DNA from 3 places in the Streptomyces sp. 3330 genome. Region 2 is predicted to be linked to each of the others. Evidence: riboswitches for the same ligand, from Rfam matches in the RefSeq annotation. Region 2 holds a riboswitch; each other region holds the start of a gene.

Region 1 (6,932 bases), on a different contig from region 2:
AACCCCGGTGGTCTGGAGCTGGGCGGCCTCGGGCCGGTCAGTGAGGGCCTGTTCGCCTGGATCTTCGGTCTCGGTGCCCTGATCGCGGTCGCCGTCTGGGTCGCCGCTCGGACCGCAAAGGCCAAGAAGTCATGAGTAGCCAAGACATTCCAGAAGAGAACCTGCCCGCTGAGCAGGGCCACGCACACGGCAGCGCCGTAGGCGTCGCGGACGAGCAGAACCCGTTCGCGGACCCGGGGCTTCCGCCTCACGAGCACCGCATCCAGGACATCGACGAGCGGGCCGCCAAGCGGTCCGAGCGTGCGGTCGCCTTCCTGTTCACGCTGTCGATGCTCGCGACGGTCGGCTTCATCGCCTCGTACGTGGCGATCCCCGCCGACAAGTCGATCTTCGTGTTCCCGATCGGCCACCTCAGCGCGCTGAACTTCGCGCTGGGTCTGACCCTGGGCACGGCGCTGTTCACCATCGGCGCCGGCGCGGTCCACTGGGCCCGCACCCTGATGTCCGACGTGGAGGTCGCCGACGAGCGGCACGCGATCGCCGCGCCCCCCGAGGTCCGTGCGAAGGTCCACGCGGACTTCAAGCAGGGCGCCAAGGAGTCCGCGCTCGGCCGTCGCAAGCTGATCCGCAACACGATGCTCGGCGCGCTCACCCTGGTGCCGCTGTCCGGCGTCGTGCTGCTGCGCGACCTCGGCCCGCTGCCCGAGGACAAGCTGCGTCACACGCTCTGGTCCAAGGGCAAGCTGCTCGTCAACATGAACACGAACGAGCCGCTGCGTCCCGCGGACGTCGCCGTCGGTTCGCTCACCTTCGCCAAGCCCGAGGGCCTGGAGGAGCACGACGAGGACTTCCAGAACGAGATCGCCAAGGCGGCCCTGATGATCGTCCGGCTCCAGCCGGACAACATCAAGGACAAGCAGGAACTCGACTGGTCCTACCAGGGCATCGTGGCGTACTCGAAGATCTGCACCCACGTCGGTTGCCCGATCTCGCTGTACGAGCAGCAGACGCACCACGTGCTGTGCCCCTGCCACCAGTCCACCTTCGACCTCTCCGACGGTGCCCGAGTGATCTTCGGCCCCGCCGGCCACGCCCTGCCGCAGCTGCGCATCGGTGTGAACGACGAGGGCTATCTCGAGGCGCTCGGCGACTTCGAAGAGCCCGTCGGTCCTGCTTTCTGGGAGCGCGGATGAGCACGACAGAGAACACCGAGAGCAACGAGTCCCGCGAGCGCGGGAAGGCTCCGGCCGGCGAGCGGATCGCCGACTGGGCCGACGGCCGGCTGGGGATCTACTCCCTCGCCAAGGCCAACATGCGCAAGATCTTCCCCGACCACTGGTCGTTCATGCTGGGTGAGATCTGCCTCTACAGCTTCATCATCATCATCCTCACGGGTGTGTACCTGACGCTGTTCTTCCACCCGTCGATGAACGAGGTGGAGTACCACGGCAGCTACGTCCCGCTGCAGGGACAGCTGATGTCCGAGGCGTTCAGCTCGACCCTGCACATCTCCTTCGACGTGCGCGGCGGTCTGCTCATCCGGCAGATCCACCACTGGGCGGCGCTGATCTTCCTCGCCGGCATGTTCGTGCACATGATGCGCGTGTTCTTCACGGGCGCGTTCCGCAAGCCGCGTGAGGTCAACTGGCTGTTCGGCTTCCTGCTGTTCGTCCTCGGCATGTTCACCGGTTTCACCGGTTACTCGCTGCCGGACGACCTGCTGTCCGGCACCGGTGTCCGCTTCACCCAGGGCGCGATCCTGTCCACGCCGATCGTCGGCACGTACATCTCGATGTTCCTGTTCGGCGGGGAGTTCCCGGGCCACGACTTCGTGGCGCGGTTCTACTCGATCCACATCCTGCTGCTGCCGGGCATCATGCTCGGTCTGGTGGTCGGCCACCTGATCCTGGTCTTCTACCACAAGCACACGCAGTTCGCGGGCCCCGGAAAGAGCAACAAGAACGTCGTCGGCATGCCGCTGCTGCCGGTGTACATGGCCAAGGCCGGAGGCTTCTTCTTCCTGGTCTTCGGCGTGATCGCGGTCGTCGCGGCCATCGCGCAGATCAACCCGATCTGGGCCATGGGCCCCTACCGTCCGGACCAGGTGTCCACCGGCGCCCAGCCCGACTGGTACATGGGCTTCGCCGAGGGCCTGATCCGCTTCATGCCGGGCTGGGAGATCAACATCTGGGGCCACACCCTGGTCCTGGGCGTGTTCATCCCGCTGCTCCTGTTCGGCGTGCTGCTCGCGATCCTCGCGCTCTACCCCTTCATCGAGTCGTGGGTCACGGGCGACAAGCGCGAGCACCACATCCTGGACCGGCCGCGCAACGCCCCGACGCGCACCGCGCTGGGCGTCGCCTGGGTCACGATGTACATGATCATGCTGGTCGGCGGTGGCAACGACCTGTGGGCCACCCACCTCCACCTGTCGATCAACGCGATCACCTGGTTCGTCCGGATCTTCTTCATCGCCGGACCGGTCATCGCGTACATCGTCACCAAGCGGATCTGCCTCGGCCTCCAGCGCCGGGACCGGGACAAGGTGCTGCACGGTCGCGAGACCGGCACCATCAAGCGCCTGCCGCACGGTGAGTTCATCGAGATCCACGAGCCGCTCAGCCAGGAGCAGCTGCACACCCTCACGGCGCACGAGCAGTACGAGCCGGCCGCGATCGGCGCCGCCGTCGACGAGAACGGCGTCGAGCGCAAGGTGAAGGGCAAGGAGAAGCTCCGCGCCAAGATCAGCGGTGCGTACTTCGGTGAGGACCAGCAGATTCCGAAGCCCACCGTGGAGGAGTACAAGGAGATCACGAGCGGCCACGGCCACCACTGATCGCTGAGGCGTCGCCACGCCACAGGAAAGGGCCCCGTCCGGTCTTCGGACGGGGCCCTTTGCCGTGCCCACCGGCTGGATAGGGTGGGGTGCACCTCGTTACGAGGCGCACGACGCACACGACGACACACAGGAGCGGCTATGAGCGCTGTGACCCCCGCTGGAGGCGACACCGCGGCGGGCCGTTCCTGGCCCGAGGTGCTGAACGGCCTGCTGTACGGTCGCGACCAGGACGCCGACGCCACGTTCTGGGCGCTGGACCGGATCATGCGCGGGGAGGCGACCGACGCGCAGATCGCCGGTTTCGTGGTGGCGCTGCGGGCCAAGGGCGAGACCGTCGCGGAGATCAACGGGCTCGTCCGGGCGATGTACGAGCACGCCAACCTGATCGAGGTGCCCGGCCCGACCGTCGACATCGTCGGCACGGGCGGCGACGGCGCGAAGACGGTCAACATCTCCACGATGTCGGCGATCGTCGTGGCCGGCTCGGGCGCCACGGTCGTCAAGCACGGCAACCGGGCCGCGTCCTCCGCGTCCGGCGCCTCCGACGTCCTGGAGAAGCTCGGCGTCAATCTGGAGCTGACCCCGCGGCGGGTGGCCGAGGTGGCCCAGGAGGCCGGGATCACCTTCTGCTTCGCCATCAAGTTCCACCCGGCGCTGCGTCATGTGGGCGCCGCCCGGGGCCAGTTGGGCATCCGCACGGTGTTCAACGTGCTCGGCCCGCTCACCAACCCCGCCAAGGTGCGGGCCCAGGCGGTCGGGGTCGCGGACCCGCGGATGGCGCCGGTCGTCGCGGGCGTCTTCGCCGAGCGCGGCAACTCGTCCCTGGTCTTCCGGGGCGACGACGGTCTCGACGAGCTGACCACGACGGCCACCTCCCACGTGTGGGTCGTCCGCGACGGCAAGGTCACCGAGGAGACCTTCGACCCGCGGGACGTCGGGCTCGACCTGGTCCCGGTGGAGGCGCTGCGCGGCGGTGACCCGTCGTACAACGCGGAGGTCGCCCGCCGCCTGCTGGAGGGCGAGAAGGGCCCGGTGCGGGACGCCGTGCTGCTGAACTCGGCGGCGGCCCTCGTGGCCCTGGAGCCGGGCTCCGGGACCCTCGCCGAGCAACTGCGCCTCGGCATGGACAAGGCGGCCGCGTCGATCGACTCGGGGGCGGCCAAGCGGGCGCTGGACCGCTGGGTCGCGGCGACCAACGCGTAGCGCCGCACGGCCGATGGCCGTCCCGCGATCCGGACACGGGTTGCGGGACGGCGATCACTTCACGTACGTTCCTGTGTCAGGTCATGAGTGACAGTCATGAGGCCCCGGCCGACTGTCCGGCAACCCTCCGTCCGTGGCGGGGTGCCCCGGGTGAAGACCAGGCCGTAGGCAGCGAGGTCTACGGCAAGCGCGGACCCCTCGCACTCGTCTGAGTGAGTACCGCCAGGGGTCCTGGTCGTTCGAGGGAGCCTTCCGTGAGCAAGCGAATGCGATAGGGCGTAGAGCCCCGCCTCCGCATACCCCTTTCACCTTCCTCCGTGCTCGAGCCCTGTCCGCTCGCACGGCGGTTCCCCCTTGCCTCACACGGGAGTTCGCCATGTCCGTCTCCACCGCTGCCACCGCCCGTACGGTTTGTGCCCCGCTGCCCGTTCTGGGCCGGGATGTCACGGTCCCGCTCGTGACGGGCGGCGAGGTCACCTACGCGGCGCTCGACTACGCGGCCAGCGCCCCCGCCCTCCAGCGCGTCTGGGACGACGTGGCGGCCTACGCCCCGTACTACGGCAGCGTCCACCGCGGCGCCGGCTACCTCTCGCAGCTGTCCACGGACCTCTTCGAGAACGCCCGCAGGACGGTGGCCGAGTTCCTGGACTGCCGCTCCGACGACCAGCTGGTCTTCACCCGCTCGACGACGGACTCCCTCAACCTGCTGGCGCGCGCCCTGCCCGCCGACTGCCAGGTCTTCGTCTTCGAGACCGAGCACCACGCCTCGCTGCTGCCCTGGCAGGACGCCCGGGTCACGTACCTGAACGCGCCGCGCACCCCGGGCCAGGCCGTCGGGACGCTGGAGCGGGCCCTCGCCGAGCGCGACCCGCACGGTCCGGCCCTGGTCTGCGTCACCGGCGCCTCGAACGTCACCGGCGAGCTGTGGCCGGTACGCGAGCTGGCGGCCGCCGCGCACGCGCACGGCGCCCGGATCGTCCTGGACGCCGCCCAGCTGGCCCCGCACCACCCGGTCTCCGTGCGGGAGCTCGACGTCGACTGGGTGGCCTTCTCCGGTCACAAGCTGTACGCGCCCTTCGGCGCCGGCGTGCTGGCCGGCCGCGCCGACTGGCTGGCGGCGGCCGATCCCTACCTCGCGGGCGGCGGCGCCAGCCGCAAGGTCACCCGGCGCGAGGACGGGGGAGTGGACGTGGAGTGGCACGAGAGCGCCGCCCGCCACGAGGCCGGCTCCCCGAACGTGATCGGCGCCTACTCCATCGCCTCGGCCTGCAAGGCCCTCACCGAGGCGGGCTTCGACGACCTGGTCGCCCGGGAGGAGTACCTGATCGGGAGGGTCCGGGCCGGACTGGCCGAGGTCCCGCAGGTCAGGGTGCTGTCCCTGTTCGGCGACGACGCCCCGCGGGTCGGCGTGATCTCCTTCGTCGTCGAGGGCTGGAACAGCTCCCACTTCGCCGCCGCCCTGTCCGCCGAGTACGGCATCGGGGTCCGTGACGGCCTCTTCTGCGCCCACCCGCTGGTGCGCACCCTGCTGGGCAGCGACCCCCAGACCCAGGGCGAGTGCGGCGCACCCGAGGCGGCGCCCGGCGAGAAGTCCCTCAACGCGATCCGGGTGAGCTTCGGCGCGGGAACCCCGGACGAGCACGTGGAGCGCTTCGTGAACGCGGTGCGCGAACTGGTGAGCGAGGGCGCCCGGTGGCAGTACCGGACGGAAGACGGCCGCTGCGTGCCCGCGGTGTGAGCGACGGTCCGCCGGAGGCGGTGTTCAGCCGGTCAGGAGTCCAGCCCGATCGCGAACGCCGCCTCCAGGTCGTGCTGCGAATAGGTGCGGAAGGCGACGTGTGTGTCCGTGCCCTCGACCCCGGGGATCTTGCTGATGCTGCCCGGGATGACCTCCGCCAGGTCCTCGTGCTCCTTCACCCGCACCATGGCGATCAGGTCGTACGTCCCGGTGACCGAGAAGACCTCGCTGACGGAGTCCAGCGAAGCGATCCGCTCCGCGATCTCGGGAATCCGGTCCACGCTGGTCTTGATGAGGACGATCGCGGTGATCACGGCTGGTTCTCTCCCTCGGGAGCCGGAGCTGGGGCGGGCTTCACTCTACGCGCCCGCCCGTCTCCCGCCGCTGCCCTTCCGGGGCCTCCCGTCCGGCCCTTCCCGACGCCGAAACGGGCCCACGCGTAGAGGAGCCCCAGGCCGAAGCCCACCAGGTGCGCCAGATAGGCCACCCCAGGCCCCTGGGGGGCCCGCCCCGCCGCGACCCACTGGAGGGCCGCCCAGAAGGGCAGCACGACCCACGCGGGGAAGCGCAGCGGCAGGAAGAACAGGAACGGCAGGAGACTGGTCACCCGCGCCCGTGGGAACAGACAGAGAAAGGCGCCGAGCACCGCGGAGATCGCCCCGGAGGCGCCGACCAGGGACTGCGAGGACTCGGCGTTGGCGGCCGCATAGCCCAGCAGGGCCAGACAGCCGCAGCCCAGGTAGAAGAGCGTGAACTCGACGCGGCCCATCCGGCCCTCGGTCATCGTCCCGAAGACGTAGAGGAAGAGCATGTTGCCCAGGAGATGCACCCAGCTTCCGTGGACGAACAGGGCCGTGGCCGGGGTCAGGGCGGCCCGTGGCGTGCCCTCGAAGAGCTCGCCGGGCACCACGCCCCAGCGCCGGAAGTAGGCGCGCTGCGCGGCCAGCAGCTCGTCGCCGGAGCCGTACACCGGGTTGAAGCCCGAGGCGGGCCCGATCAGGAAGATCAGGCAGCACAGGGCGATCAGTGCGTAGGTCACCGGCGCCGGGCGGTCGCGGACCACCCTGCCGACCGTCCCGTTCCAGTTGCCGCTCACGAGAACAAAGCATGACGTAACCGGACGCAGTCGCCCGGACCGCCTCGCCGCCGCGG
Region 2 (6,932 bases):
GGTCATGGGCGCGGCCGAGCAGGACGCCGACCTCAAGCCGTTCCTCGACCAGCTCCCGCTCTCCGAGACCTACCCCGTCGGACGGACCTCCTGGGCCAAGGTCAGCGCCGAGATCAAGAAGCGGATCGGCCGGGCCGTGACCGCGAACGGCGACCCGGCCGCCGTCCTGGGCGAGCTCCAGACGACGGCCACGACGCTGGACGACGGCTCCGACGGCTGATCCGCCGGGCCGCTGTCGGTGCCGGGCGCTACCGTGCGGACATGGAGCGGCGAGCGGAAGCGGACGAGCTGGGGGCGGGGGAGCGGGCCGTCCTCGCCCTGGAGCGGCGCGGGTTCTCCGGCCCCGGCGCGAAGGAACGGGCGATACGCGAGGAGCTGGACCTCTCCCCGGTCCGCTACTACCAGCTCCTCAACGCCCTGCTGGACGACCCCCGCGCGCTGGCCCACGACCCGGTCACGGTGAACAGGCTGCGCAGAGTGCGGGAGGCGAGGCGGGGGGAGCGCTAGCCGCGGGCCCGCGTTGGTTATCGTCGGCGTATGGGCACCCACGAGACGCAGTCCACGGAACCCGGACCCCGCTCCCTTCCCGTCCCGGTCACCCCGGCGGGCCGCGCCGCACTCGACGCGATCACCGGCCGGCCCTCCAGCACGCTCGTCGCGCTCGACTTCGACGGCACCCTCGCCCCGATCGTAGAGAACCCGGAGGACGCCCGGGCGCACCCCGACGCCGTCCCCGCGCTCACGGCCCTCGCGCCGAAGGTCGCCGCCGTGGCCGTCATCACCGGGCGGCCCGCCGAGGTCGCCGTACGGCGCGGCGGGTTCGCCGGGGCCGAAGGGCTGGAGCACCTCTCCGTCCTCGGCCACTACGGCGCCGAGCGCTGGGACGCCCGCACCGGCGCCCTGAGCGCCCCGCCCCCGCACCCGGGCGTGGCCGCCGTCCGCGCCGAACTCCCGCGGGTCCTGGCCGCCGCGGGGGACCACCCCGGGGTCTCGGTCGAGGAGAAGGGCGGCCGGGCCGTAGCCGTCCACACCCGCCGCGCCGACGACCCCCGGGCCGCCTTCGAGGCGCTGCGGGCCCCGCTCACCGACCTGGCCGGCCGGCACGGCCTGATCGTCGAACCCGGCCGGATGGTCCTGGAGCTGCGCCCGCCGGGCATGGACAAGGGCGTCGCCCTGCTGGAGCACGTCCGCGAGACCGGCGCGCGCTCCGTCCTCTACGCCGGTGACGACCTCGGCGACCTGCCCGCCTTCGCCGCCGTGGAGAAGCTCCGCGCGGACGGCGTCCCCGGGCTGCTGGTGTGCAGCGGCAGCACCGAGGTCGGTGAACTGGCGGACCGCGCGGACCTCGTCGTCGACGGGCCCGCCGGCGTCGTACGGCTGCTGCGGCAGCTGGCCGCTCAGCTCGGCTGAATCTCCCGCAGGGCGTTCAGCTGGTCCAGGAACCACCGGGCCGGGGGAAGCGCGGTCGCCGCAGCGGACAGCCGCTTCGTGCGCGCGGCCCGCTCCTCCGGCTTCATGGTCAGCCCCTCGTGCAGGGCGCGAGCGGTCTCCAGGACGTCGTACGGGTTCACCGTGATCGCGTCCTCGCGCAGCTCCCAGTAGGCCCCGGCCTCCCGGGACAGGACCAGCGCGCAGCCCTCGTCGGAGACGACCGGCACCTCCTTGGCGACCAGGTTCATGCCGTCGCGGATCGGGTTCACCAGGGCCACGTCGGCCAGCCGGTAGGCGGCGAGGGAGCGGGCGAAGTCGTCCTTGAGGTTCAGCAGGACCGGGGTCCAGCCGGGCGTGCCGTACGCGGTGTTGATCTCCTCGGCCAGGCGCTGCACCTCGGCCGTGTAGTCGCGGTAGACGGCGAGGTCCTGCCGTGAGGGGTAGGCGAAGGCCACATGGACGACCCGCTCGCGCCACTCCGGGTGGTCGTCGAGCAGCTGCCGGTAGGCCAGGAGCCCGCGCACGATGTTCTTGGACAGCTCGGTGCGGTCGACGCGGACGATCGCCTTGCGGCCCTCGCCGATCTCCGCCCGCAGGGACGCCATGCGCTCGTCGACGTCCGGCCGGTGCGCGCGCTCGCGCAGGAAGTCGGCGTCCGCGCCGAGGCCGTGCACGCCGATCTGCGTCTTGCCGGGGCCGCCGGTGAACTCCGTGCAGCACGCGGTGAACGCGTCCGCCCAGCGCCGGGTGAGGAAGCCCAGGCGGTCCGCGCCGAGCATGCCGTGCAGCAACTGCTCACGGACGTCCCCCGGCAGCAGCGCGAAGTAGTCCACCGGCGCCCACGGCGTGTGCGAGAAGTGTCCGATGCGCAGGTCGGGGCGCAGCTCGCGCAGCATTCCGGGGACCAGGCACAGGTGGTAGTCCTGGACCAGCACCGCCGCGCCGTCCGCCGCCTCCTCGGCCAGCGCCTGCGCGAACGCCCGGTTGTAGGTCTCGTACGACGCCCACTGGCGGCGGAACTCCGCGTCGAACGTGGGCTCCAGCGGCGTCTGGTAGAGCAGGTGGTGGACGAACCACAGCACGGAGTTGGCGATGCCGTTGTACGCGTCGGCGTGCACGTCGGCCGGGACGGCCAGCATGCGCACGCCCTCCTCGCCGACCCCGCGCCGGACCGCCTCCCGGTCGCCCTCGGAGAGCGCCGAGCACACCCACAGGGCGCCCGCCTCGGGTCCGATGGCCGACAGGCCGGAGACCAGCCCGCCGCCGCCGCGTTTCGCGTGCAGCGAGCCGTCCTCGCGCAGTTCGTAGGAGACCGGGCCGCGGTTGGACGCGACCAGCACCTCGGCGGCCCGGGCGGGAGTGTCGTGCGTGGAAGCCATACGCCTCAACCTAGCCCGGTCGGGAAACGCTCAAACGTACGGTCGCGCTGTGTGGACGGGCCGTATCCGGCCGTGTCGCCGGTGGCGGCGCCCTGCCGTATACGGCCCGTCCGGCGGTCAGGCGACCTTGCGGGTCGCGTACTCCGCGATCTCCGCCATCGGCGGCCTTTCCTCGGTGTCCACGGAGTAGGTGCGCGGCTCGAAGCCGTCCGTGCTCCGTTCGAACTGGGTGAGGGACGGGCGGATCAGGTGTCCTCGGGCCAGCCGGAGCTGGGCGGTGCGGTAGATGGCCGCGGCCATCCGGCCCAGTGCCTGTCCGTCCTGGTGACGGTGCTTGCGCACGCCGATGTCGACCTGGGCGAGGGCGTCCAGGCCCACCAGGTGCAGGGCGTCCACCAGCATGCCCAGCTCCACGCCGTAGCCGACGGGGAAGGGCAGCTGCTCCAGCAGACTGCGGCGGGCCGCGTACTCGCCGCCGAGCGGCTGCACGAACCCGGCCAGCTGCGGCCAGTGCATGTTGAGCAGCGGGCGGGCCATGAGCTCGGTGACCCGGCCGCCCTGGCCGGCCGCGCCGCCCAGCGGACGGTCGTACATGCCCTTGACCAGATCCACCCCGGGGTCGGTGAGCAGCGGGCCGACGATCCCCGTGACGAAGTCCGAGGAGAACTCCCTCAGATCGGCGTCGATGAAACAGACGATGTCCCCGGTGGTGACCAGCAGGGAGCGCCACAGGACCTCGCCCTTGCCGGGCACGGCCGGTATCCGCGGCAGGATGTCGTCCCGGTGGACGACCCGCGCGCCGGCCGCCGCGGCCACCTCGGACGTACGGTCGGTCGATCCCGAGTCGACGACCACGATCTCGTCGACGAGCGGGACCTGGTGCATGAGGTCGTGACGGATGACCGCGACGATGTCACCGACCGTCTCCTCCTCGTTCAGCGCGGGCAGGACGACGGACACCGACTGGTTCGTGGCGCGCTTCGCGGCCAGGATCCGGTGGAGCGGACGATCGGTGACGGACCAGGAGCGGGTGGCCAGCCAGCGCTCAGTTTCTCGAAGCACAGTCTGCGGCTCCTCACTGTCGTGATCACACCGGGTGCACGGGAGGTGACCGTGTGATCCATCTCGCGGTTCGGACGACTATCTCAACTGTCCTGGCCTTCGGTTACAGTCTTGAACAACGCGGATGACCATCGCATGTCCGAGGTCTCCTCCCGTTCACAACTTCATACCGCTCATCCAGAGGGGCAGAGGGATACGGCCCGATGAAGCCCCGGCAACCCTCCAGCCGGTCTCGTAACGATCACCGATCCACGTGGTGATCGCTCCGCGGGGCTCCCGGCTCGGGAAGGTGCCAAATCCGTCTCACGGCGAGATGCGTCGTGAGGAAGATGAGGAGAAAGGGCCTCGCCTCACATGGCTGCGCAGACTGTTGCAAGCACCACCGACTCCACGACGTCCTCTGCTGTCGACCTCGGTCCGGCCTCGGCGTTGAGCTGCCGCGAGTGCGGCCACCGCGTGCCCCTCGGCCCGGTCTTCGCCTGCGAGGAGTGTTTCGGCCCGCTCGAGATCGCCTACGACTTCTCCTCCTACGACACGGAGGAGCTCCGCAAGCGCATCGAGGCGGGCCCCGCGAACATCTGGCGCTACGCGCCGCTGCTGCCCGTCCCCGCGGACGTGGCCGACAAGCCCAACATCAACCCCGGGTGGACCAAGCTCGTCCAGGCCGACAACCTCGCCCGGGAACTGGGCGTCGACGCCGGCAAGCTCTTCGTCAAGGACGACTCCGGCAACCCGACGCACTCCTTCAAGGACCGTGTCGTCGCCCAGGCCATCGAGGCCGCCCGCGCCTTCGGCTTCACCACGCTCTCCTGCTCCTCCACGGGCAACCTGGCCGGCGCCGTCGGCGCCGCGGCCGCCCGGGCGGGCTTCCGGTCCTGCGTGTTCATCCCGCACGACCTGGAGCAGGGCAAGGTCGTCATGGCCGCGATCTACGGCGGCGAACTCGTCGGCATCGAGGGCAACTACGACGACGTCAACCGCTTCTGCTCCGAGCTCATCGGCGACCCGGCGGGCGAGGGCTGGGGCTTCGTCAACGTCAACCTGCGGCCGTACTACGCGGAGGGCTCCAAGACGCTGGCGTACGAGATCTGCGAGCAGCTCGGCTGGCGGCTGCCGGACCAGCTGGTCGTGCCGATCGCCTCCGGCTCCCAGCTCACGAAGATCGACAAGGGCCTGCAGGAGCTGATCAGGCTCGGGCTGGTCGAGGACAAGCCGTACAAGATCTTCGGCGCGCAGGCCGAGGGCTGCTCTCCGGTGTCCGTGGCCTACAAGGCCGGGCACGACGTGGTCCGCCCGCAGAAGCCGAACACCATCGCCAAGTCGCTGGCCATCGGCAACCCGGCGGACGGTCCGTACGTCCTCGACATCGCGCGGCGGACCGGCGGCGCGGTGGAGGACGTGAACGACGAGCAGGTCGTCGACGCGATCAAGCTGCTGGCGCGGACCGAGGGCATCTTCGCGGAGACCGCCGGCGGTGTGACCGTGGGTGTGACGCGCAAGCTGATCGAGAACGGTCTTCTCGACCCGACCAAGACGACCGTCGTCCTCAACACGGGCGACGGACTGAAGACCCTGGACGCGGTGGCCGGCACCGGGCTGACCGCGACCATCCGTCCGAACCTCGACTCCTTCCGAGAGGCTGGCCTCGCGTCATGAGCGTCAACGTCCGCATCCCCACCATCCTGCGCACCTACACCGGCGGCCAGGCCGAGGTGAAGGCCGAGGGAGCCACCCTCGGCGAGGTCATCGCCGACCTGGAGAAGAACCACACGGGCATCGCGGCGCGCGTCCTGGACGACCAGGGCAAGCTGCGCCGGTTCGTCAACGTGTACGTGAACGACGACGACGTCCGCTTCGAGCAGGGTCTGGAGACGGCCACTCCGGACGGCGCCGGCGTCTCCATCATCCCGGCCGTCGCCGGCGGCTGACCGTAGTTCAGTACCCGTCGGTAGTAACCGTCGGTAACAGCGATTACCGAGCGTTCATCGAATTGCCCTCTCCGCGATAGAAGCGGAGGGGGCAATTCAGCGTGGTTGAGCGCGGTACAGTTGGGGAACCCGGTCCGGATCACCGGATCCGGAGCCTTTGATTTCTGCCCCGAGCCCGACAAGAAGCAGCCAATATGCGCGCCGCTTCCGTGGCTTTTGAGGCTTATGCAGGGCCCGACTTGCCCTCAATTCAGGCGAATTCTCGCCACATTCCGGATCCCGTGCGTCCGGAATTCTCGTCCGACTGACCTGTTGCAGACGGCAGTTGGACAGATACATTCAGCCGCGGTCGACGCGTTCCGGCGCACGCCCCCAAGCCAACCGGGGGGTGAGGTCTGACCCGGATCCGCGAAGTGTGGATCTGTGCAAGGGCCAGTAATAGGGGAGTTAGGCATGGCTCAGGGCACCGTCAAATGGTTCAACGCGGAGAAGGGGTACGGCTTCATCGCGGTCGACGGTGGTGCGGATGTTTTCGTCCACTACAGCGCGATCCAGATGGACGGCTACCGCACCCTGGAAGAGGGTCAGCGGGTCGATTTCGAGATCTCGCAGGGTCAGAAGGGGCCGCAGGCGGACATGGTCCGGCTCGCGACCGGCTGAAGCACGCGCCGACTGAAAGCGTCGTTCTTCTGTACAACTGACGAAGGGCTCGCACCCCCACGGGGCGCGAGCCCTTCGGTCTGTCCGGGTGCGCCCGCGAGGCCTGGCCGAGGCGTCGTCCGGACGCCTGCGGAGGGTGTCCGGAAGGGCACGGGTCCGGCGGAGGCGCTTGCACTCTCATGGGTCGAGTGCTAATCATTGGCGTTAGCACTCTGAAGGTGAGAGTGACAAAGAAGGACCGGGTCGGTGAGGCCCGCAGGCCAAGTGGGGCAAGGAACCACGCGGCCGGCGAGCCGTCCGTCGCGGGCGCCAGCGCGGTCCGGAGCAATCCACCCCAGTCCGGGAGGACCACTTCACATGGCCAAGATCATCGCGTTCGACGAGGAGGCACGGCGCGGCCTCGAGCGCGGCATGAACCAGCTCGCGGACGCCGTGAAGGTGACGCTCGGCCCCAAGGGCCGCAACGTCGTCC
Region 3 (6,932 bases), on a different contig from region 2:
GTCCCGCACCTGAGCGGAGGTCTCCCCGGCCGACCGGCCCGAGAGGCCGGCGGACCTCGCTTCCATGTTCACCCCGCGGGTGATACGCCACGGGCACACGGGCGCGACCGCGGGTACGGGCGCCGCCGATGGCGAAGGGGTTGGGCGATGAGTGAGGCTTCGGACACCGCGCTGCTGCTCGTACGGGTCGTGCTCGGCGTGGTGATGGTGGCGCACGGCTGGAACCACTGGCGCGGCGGGGGCGGCATCTCCGGCACCGCCGGCTGGTTCGGCGGGCTCGGACTCACCCGCCCGAGACTCCAGGCATGGCTCAGCGTCCTCACCGAACTCGGCGCGGGCGTGCTGTTGGTGGCGGGTTTCCTCACCTCGCTGGCCTGCGCGGCCGTGCTGTCCGTGATGCTGGTCGCGGGCCTGCTCGCACACCGCCGCAACGGCTTCTTCGTGTTCAAGGAGGGCTACGAGTACGTCCTCGTCCTGGGCGTCCTCGTGGTGGCGCTGGGGGCCTGGGGGCCGGGGGAGTACGCGGTGGACGAGGCCGCGGACCTCGCGGTGACCGGCTGGACGGGCGCCGGGGTGGTGCTCGGGGTGGGCGTCGTCGCGACGGCCGGGCTGCTGGCGGTGTTCTGGCGCCCCCGGCGGGAGAGCTGAGGAGCCGCGCCCTGCGCGTCGGCCCGGGCGGCCCGGGCGGGGCGGATGCCGCCCCACCCGCCGCGCCGCCCTGCCGTGACGGGGCCCCTTCCCGGGGTGCCGGTATTCACCTGGTGGACGCCCCCTTGACGGCGGCTCGAGGCGGATCGACACTCGATCCGGGAATCCTAGTGAACGGGTAGGGAAACGATGGGGCGACGGGAGCCGACCACCGGCCGAGCGGGCCGCACGGCGTGGTCGTCACCCCTTCTCACCTCCCGCCGTCACATCGACCTGAAGCGCGTCTGCAGCGCCATCAGGTTCCAGGACTGAGCCGGGCCCGTCCCCGCGCCGAACCGCACCGGCGGTGTCCCCCGGACGCGGCCGCACCCGGCGCGGGCGGACGAGGTCCGCACCTCCCTCTTCGACGTCGCATCCGCCGCGCGCACGCCCGTCGTGCGTCCCGCCCCCGGGGAGAGTCATGTCCGTCACGCCACTGGCCGCCCACCCGTCCCCCCGACCCGCCGCCCCCTTCCGGGGCCGGATCGGCCGCGACGCGCGCAGCGGCCACTACGCGGTGCCGCGCCGCTACCGCCTCCATCTGGCCCCGGCCGACCCCGACTGTCTGCGCATCGCCGTCACCCACAGCCTCCTCGGCCTGGGCAAGGCCTGCCCGGTCACCTTCCTGCCCGCCGTCCCGGACTGCCCCGACGGAGGCCACTCCGCGCTGCGTCCGCTGTACGACGCCAGCGCGCACCGGTACACCGGACCCGCCCTCGCGCCCGTGCTCAGCGACGACTGGTCGGGGCGCATCGTCAGCAGCCACGGCCCCGACATCGCCCGTGACCTCGCCCGGCGCTTCGGCGCCGGCCGGCCCCCCCTGTACCCGTGCGGCGCGGAGTCGCAGATCGAGGCCGTCGAGCGGATGTGCGCCCAGGGCATCGAGGAGGCCGCCCAGCGCGCCGGAGCGGCCGACACCGCGGGGGCGGAGCGCGCCGCCGCCCTCGACACCCTGCTCGGCACGCTCGGGGTGCTGGAACGCGGGCTCGGTGCCCACGAGTACCTGATCAGCGATCAGATCACGGCAGCTGACGTCGAGTTGTGGGTCACCCTGGTCCAACTCGACACCGTGCACCGCTATCACCTCGACGCGGCCGCCGTGCACCGCGTCGCCGACCACCCCGCGCTCTGGGCCTACGCCCGCCGGCTGGCCGCTCACCCGGCCTTCGGCGCCCATCTTGACCTCGACGCCGTCTCCCGCCGTCATCACGCCCGTTGCCAGGGCCTGGAGGCCGCCGGCGCCGCCGTCCAGATCCTGGACTGGGAGACCCACGCGGCGGACGGTTCGGCGGTCCGACCGCAGGTCGACCGGCCCTGACCTGGTCCATCCACCGGACAGCCGTTGACATTCGTTCGGGCAACTGTCTTACTTACGGCCCAGAACGGTCATGAGCGTCAGCGACAAGCCCTGGCTTGCTGACCGGCAACCCTCGCTCCGCGGTGGGGTGCCCCAGGTGACGACCGGACCGACGTTTCGGTAATGACGCATCGGTAAGCGCGAGGGCCCCTCGGGGGCCGGAACAGTGATGGTGACGGACATGTACGCAGCTCTTCGGACGGCGCCGCGTCGCCCCCGGGGCTGCGTACGGCCGTACCTCGACATCCTCGTCGCCAACCGCGCCGTCGACCTCCTGCGCGTGAACAGCGCACTGTGTACCGCACCGGGCCGTGCCCGCTGTCGGGGCTGAACGAACCCCTCGCACCGCAGCCCCGCCTCCGCGTTCCTGACGAACACCGCCCGAGCGGTGTCCCGTTGTCCGCCCCACCCCGGTCTCCTGCACGCGTCCGTGCGCCATGCCCCGTTCGCGCCCGCGGAGCGGTTCCCACCGCCCCGCCGAAGCGCGTCCGGCCACGCACGTCCGCCGTGACCCGGGGTGTCCGACTCCCGCCGGAGCCCCCTCATGAGTGAACCCCCAGGCGCCGTGACCCTCGCCGAGGCCGCGCCCGCCGCCGTCGTCCCGTCAGAGAAGCGCACCGCCCAGCGCGTCCAGCCGCTGCGCAGGCCCGGACGCTGGATCGCCACCGCCGTGGCCCTGGTCCTGGTGGCGCAGTTCACCCACGGACTGATCTCCAACCCCTTCTACCAGTGGGACCGTTTCGGCTACTGGTTCCTGCGGCCGGTCATCCTCGACGGACTGCTGATCACCCTCGAAGTGGCCGCCTACAGCGCGGTGCTGGGCCTGCTCGGCGGCATCCTGCTCGCCCTCGCCCGGCTCTCGAAGAGCCCGGTGCTGCGCGCGGTGAGCTGGACCTACGTCTGGGCGCTGCGCTCCATCCCGCTGATCGTGGTGCTGCTCTTCCTCTACAACTTCAGCGCCCTGTACCAGACCCTGAGCGTGGGGGTCCCCTTCGGCCCGGCGTTCTTCCGCTTCGACGAGTCGCGGCTGGCCACCGACATGGTGATCGCCGTCGTCGGCCTCAGCCTCAACGAGGCGGCCTACGCCGCCGAAGTGGTCCGCGGCGGCATCCTCTCCGTCGACCAGGGCCAGCACGAGGCTGCCGCCGCGCTCGGCCTGCCCAAGCGCTACCAGTTCTGGAAGATCGTCTTCCCGCAGGCCCTGCGGTCGATCACGCCGAACTACGTCAACCAGCTGATCGGCCTGGTCAAGTCCACCTCGCTGGTCTTCTACGTGTCCCTGCTCGACCTGTTCGGCACCGCGCAGACCATGGGGGCCACCTACCCCGGCGACATCGTGCCGCTGCTGCTGGTCGTCACCGTCTGGTACCTGATCCTGACCAGCCTCGTCTCCGTCGTCCAGTTCTACGTCGAGCGGTACTACGCCCGGGGCGCCACGCGTTCCCTGCCGCCGACGCCGCTCCAGAAACTGCGGACCGGTCTCACCGACCTGCGGGCCCGCATCCGCCGGGAGGCCGCCGTATGACCACCGAGACCCTGCAGAGCTCCGAGATCGCCGGGATCGTGCCCGCCGCCGTCGAGGTGCACGACGTGCACAAGTGGTACGGCGCCCACCGGGTCCTGGACGGGGTGAGCCTGACCGTCCGGCCCGGCGAGGTCACCGTGATCCTCGGCCCGTCCGGCTCCGGCAAGTCCACCCTGCTGCGGGTCATCAACCACCTGGAGAAGCCCGAGATCGGCTACGTCAGCGTCAACGGCGAGCCGATCGGCGTCCGCCGGCACGGCGACCGGCTGCGCGAGCTGAGCGAACGGGCCATCCTGAGCCAGCGCGGCCGGATCGGCTTCGTCTTCCAGAACTTCAACCTCTTCCCGCATCTGACCGTGCTCGACAACGTCGCCGCCGCGCCGGTCGCCACCGGGAGACTCGCCAAGGCCGCCGCCCTGGAACTGGCCCGTGAACTCCTCGACCGGGTGGGCCTCGCCGACAAGGCCGCCGCCTACCCCCGGCAGCTGTCCGGCGGCCAGCAGCAGCGGGTCGCCATCGCCCGCGCCCTCGCCCTGCGGCCCGGCGTGATCCTCTTCGACGAGCCCACCTCCGCGCTCGACCCCGAGCTCGTAGGCGAGGTCCTCGCCGTCATCAAGGACCTGGCGACCAGCGGCACCACGCTCGTCATCGTCACCCACGAGGTCGGCTTCGCCCGTGAGGTCGCCGACCGGGTCGTCTTCATCGACGGCGGGAAGATCGTCGAGCAGGGCCCGCCGGGCGAGGTCCTCGACAGACCGCGGCACGAGCGGACACGGGACTTCCTCAGCAAGGTGCTCTGACACCGACGGCGAGGTGCTCCGGCACCGACGCGCCCCACGACTTCCCCCCACGCCACCACCCAGCTCACCAGCGACAAAGGACGGCCATGTCTGCCCACTTCACCCGACGCAGCCTGATCCGCGGCATCACCGCGGCGACCGCGGTCGCCACCCTCGCCACCGGGCTCGCCGCCTGCGGTGGTGACAGCGAGGCCGCCACCACGACCGGCAGCGCCGCCGGCAGCGTGACCATCGGCCGGGTGTCCAACGGCGCCGCCGAGGAGACCGCCCTGAAGGTCTCCGAGGTCAAGTCCATCAGCGCCGAACTGCCCGACGCGATCAGGAAGAGCGGCAAGCTGAACATCGGCATCGGCGCCCTGCCCTCCGGCTTCGCCCCGCTCGCCTACGTCGGCGACGACCAGAAGACCCTCACCGGCGCCGAGCCCGACCTCGGCCGGCTGGTGGCCGCGGTCCTCGGACTGGAGCCGGAGACGAAGAACTTCACCTGGGAGAACCTCTTCGTCGGCATCGACAGCGGCAAGGTCGACGTCGGCTTCTCGAACATCACCGACACCGAGGAGCGCAAGAAGAAGTACGAGTTCGCCTCCTACCGCCAGGACAACCTCGGCTGGGAGGTCAAGAAGTCCAGCACGTGGAACTTCGACGGCGACTACGAGAACCTCGCCGGTCTGACCGTCACCGTCGGCTCCGGCACCAACCAGGAGAAGATCCTCCTGGAGTGGAAGAAGAAGCTGGAGTCCGAGGGCAAGAAGCTCACCGTCAAGTACTACCCGGACCGCAACGGCATCTACCTGGCGCTCGCCAGCGGCAAGATCGACGCGTACTTCGGACCCAACCCCGGCATCGCCTACAACGTCTCCCGGACCGCGGGCACGGCCAACGCCACCCGCAACGCGGGCACCTTCTCCGGGGCGGGTGAGAGCCTCCAGGGCCTGATCGCCGCCACCGCCAAGAAGGACAGCGGTCTCGCCGAGCCGCTCGCGGACGCCATCAACTACCTGATCGAGCACGGTCAGTACGCCAAGTGGCTGGCGGCCTACAACCTCTCCAACGAGGCCGTCGCCAAGTCCGAGATCAACCCGCCCGGGCTGCCGCTCGACAACTCCTGACCGCGCGGCGGCTCCTGAGCACACGTCACCACCACGCACCAGCACGCAGGTCGCCACCGACGACCGGACGACAGGAAGGGACTCCGCCTCCGTGGCCACTCCGATCGACCTCCGCGGAGGCGGAGCTCCGACCGTCACCCACCCGCATCCCCTCGACAACGCCGTGTGGGCCGCGCTCGACGGCCCGCACGGCCACCTCGCCGACCGGGTCGGCCGCGCCGCGCGCTACCCGGCCGACGTCTACGACTTCGCCGCCCTCGCCGACCCCGGGGACCCGGCCGCCTGGGCCGACCTGCTCACCCTCGTCGGCCCCGGAACCGCCGTACGCGTCAAGCCCGTTGAGCGCGTCCCCGACGGCTGGGAGGTCATCGGCGGGGGAGAGGGCGTCCAGCTGACCGCCACCGCGGCCTTCCGCGCCGAACCGGCGCCCGAGGCCGTGCGGCTCGGCCCCGACGACGTGCCGGAGATCCTCGACCTCGTCGCCCGCACCCGCCCCGGGCCCTTCCTCCGGCGGACCGTCGCTCTCGGCGCCTACCTCGGCATCCGTGACCAGGGGCGCCTGATCGCCATGGCGGGCGAGCGGCTGCGGCTGCCCGGCTGGACCGAGATCAGCGCCGTCTGCACCGACCCCGCCCACCGCGGGGGCGGCCTCGCCACCCGGCTGATCCGCGCGGTGGGCGCCGGCATCCGGGACCGCGGCGACACCCCGTTCCTGCACGCCGCCGCCGGCAACGCGCCCGCGATCCGCCTGTACGAGTCCCTCGGCTTCGTCCTGCGCCGTCGCTCCACCATCGCGTCGGTGCGCACCCCGGGAACATCCGCCGGGGCCAGGGCGTTGTGAGTCATGACGAGATGGGTGAGGCGCCCCCCGGCGCCCGGAACGAGGGAGGTGCGGACGTGACCCGCATACGCCGTGCCGTGCACCTCCACTCCCGGCCCCACATCGACCTCCAGCGCGTGGCCGGCGCGCTCTGTCGCTCCTGACCCTCTCCCCCCCGCCTCCGCCCGGGTGTCCCCCCGCCTCCGCCCGGAGGACACCCTTCCCCCGCCTCGGCCCGGGGGACACCCCTCCCGCCGCGCTCGCGACCCGCCGGACGCCCGCGCCGTCTCCGCGCGCAGGCCGGCGCTCTCGTACGGACCTCCAGGAAGGCACCCTCGTGTCCTCGACCTCCTCCCCGCTGCATCTCGCCGTCGCTCTGGACGGCACCGGCTGGCACCCCGCCTCCTGGCGCGAGCCCGCCGCCCGACCCCGTGAGCTGTTCACCGCCGGATACTGGGCCGACCTGGTCGCCGAGGCCGAGCGCGGACTGCTCGACTTCGTGACCCTCGAGGACGGCCTCGGGCTGCAGTCCTCCCACTTCCTCGACCCGGACGACCGCACCGACCAGGTGCGCGGCCGGCTCGACGCCGTCCTCGTCGCCTCCCGGGTGGCCCCGCTCACCCGTCACATAGGC

Evidence for each region. Region 2 has a riboswitch for S-adenosylmethionine ahead of thrC (threonine synthase). Riboswitches for the same ligand answer to the same signal wherever they lie in the genome.
Region 1: it holds a riboswitch for S-adenosylmethionine, as region 2 does, so the genes downstream of both, J2X68_RS00235 (aminotransferase class V-fold PLP-dependent enzyme) here and thrC (threonine synthase) in region 2, are expected to answer to the same signal.
Region 3: it holds a riboswitch for S-adenosylmethionine, as region 2 does, so the genes downstream of both, J2X68_RS23130 (amino acid ABC transporter permease) here and thrC (threonine synthase) in region 2, are expected to answer to the same signal.

Annotation. Positions count from the first base shown of each region.
Region 1 is NZ_JAVDVA010000001.1:45,749-52,680, reverse strand. Features, by position in the region: gene J2X68_RS00255 (c-type cytochrome) at 1-135, shown strand, start outside; gene J2X68_RS00250 (Rieske 2Fe-2S domain-containing protein) at 132-1,193, shown strand; gene J2X68_RS00245 (cytochrome bc complex cytochrome b subunit) at 1,190-2,836, shown strand; gene trpD (anthranilate phosphoribosyltransferase) at 2,978-4,042, shown strand; SAM riboswitch class IV at 4,122-4,238, shown strand; gene J2X68_RS00235 (aminotransferase class V-fold PLP-dependent enzyme) at 4,419-5,780, shown strand; gene J2X68_RS00230 (Lrp/AsnC family transcriptional regulator) at 5,813-6,094, opposite strand; gene J2X68_RS00225 (rhomboid family intramembrane serine protease) at 6,091-6,876, opposite strand.
Region 2 is NZ_JAVDVA010000003.1:128,987-135,918, forward strand. Features, by position in the region: gene J2X68_RS06525 (extracellular solute-binding protein) at 1-220, shown strand, start outside; gene J2X68_RS06530 (DUF3263 domain-containing protein) at 262-507, shown strand; gene otsB (trehalose-phosphatase) at 538-1,410, shown strand; gene J2X68_RS06540 (trehalose-6-phosphate synthase) at 1,398-2,810, opposite strand; gene J2X68_RS06545 (glucosyl-3-phosphoglycerate synthase) at 2,928-3,872, opposite strand; SAM riboswitch class I at 4,043-4,208, shown strand; gene thrC (threonine synthase) at 4,227-5,528, shown strand; gene J2X68_RS06555 (ubiquitin-like small modifier protein 1) at 5,525-5,800, shown strand; gene J2X68_RS06560 (cold-shock protein) at 6,254-6,460, shown strand; gene groL (chaperonin GroEL) at 6,818-6,932, shown strand, end outside.
Region 3 is NZ_JAVDVA010000014.1:45,480-52,411, forward strand. Features, by position in the region: gene J2X68_RS23115 (carbohydrate kinase family protein) at 1-13, shown strand, start outside; gene J2X68_RS23120 (DoxX family protein) at 148-648, shown strand; gene J2X68_RS23125 (glutathione S-transferase C-terminal domain-containing protein) at 1,109-2,005, shown strand; SAM riboswitch class IV at 2,072-2,191, shown strand; gene J2X68_RS23130 (amino acid ABC transporter permease) at 2,589-3,569, shown strand; gene J2X68_RS23135 (amino acid ABC transporter ATP-binding protein) at 3,566-4,369, shown strand; gene J2X68_RS23140 (transporter substrate-binding domain-containing protein) at 4,456-5,478, shown strand; gene J2X68_RS23145 (GNAT family N-acetyltransferase) at 5,570-6,319, shown strand; gene J2X68_RS23150 (putative leader peptide) at 6,331-6,462, shown strand; gene J2X68_RS23155 (LLM class flavin-dependent oxidoreductase) at 6,636-6,932, shown strand, end outside.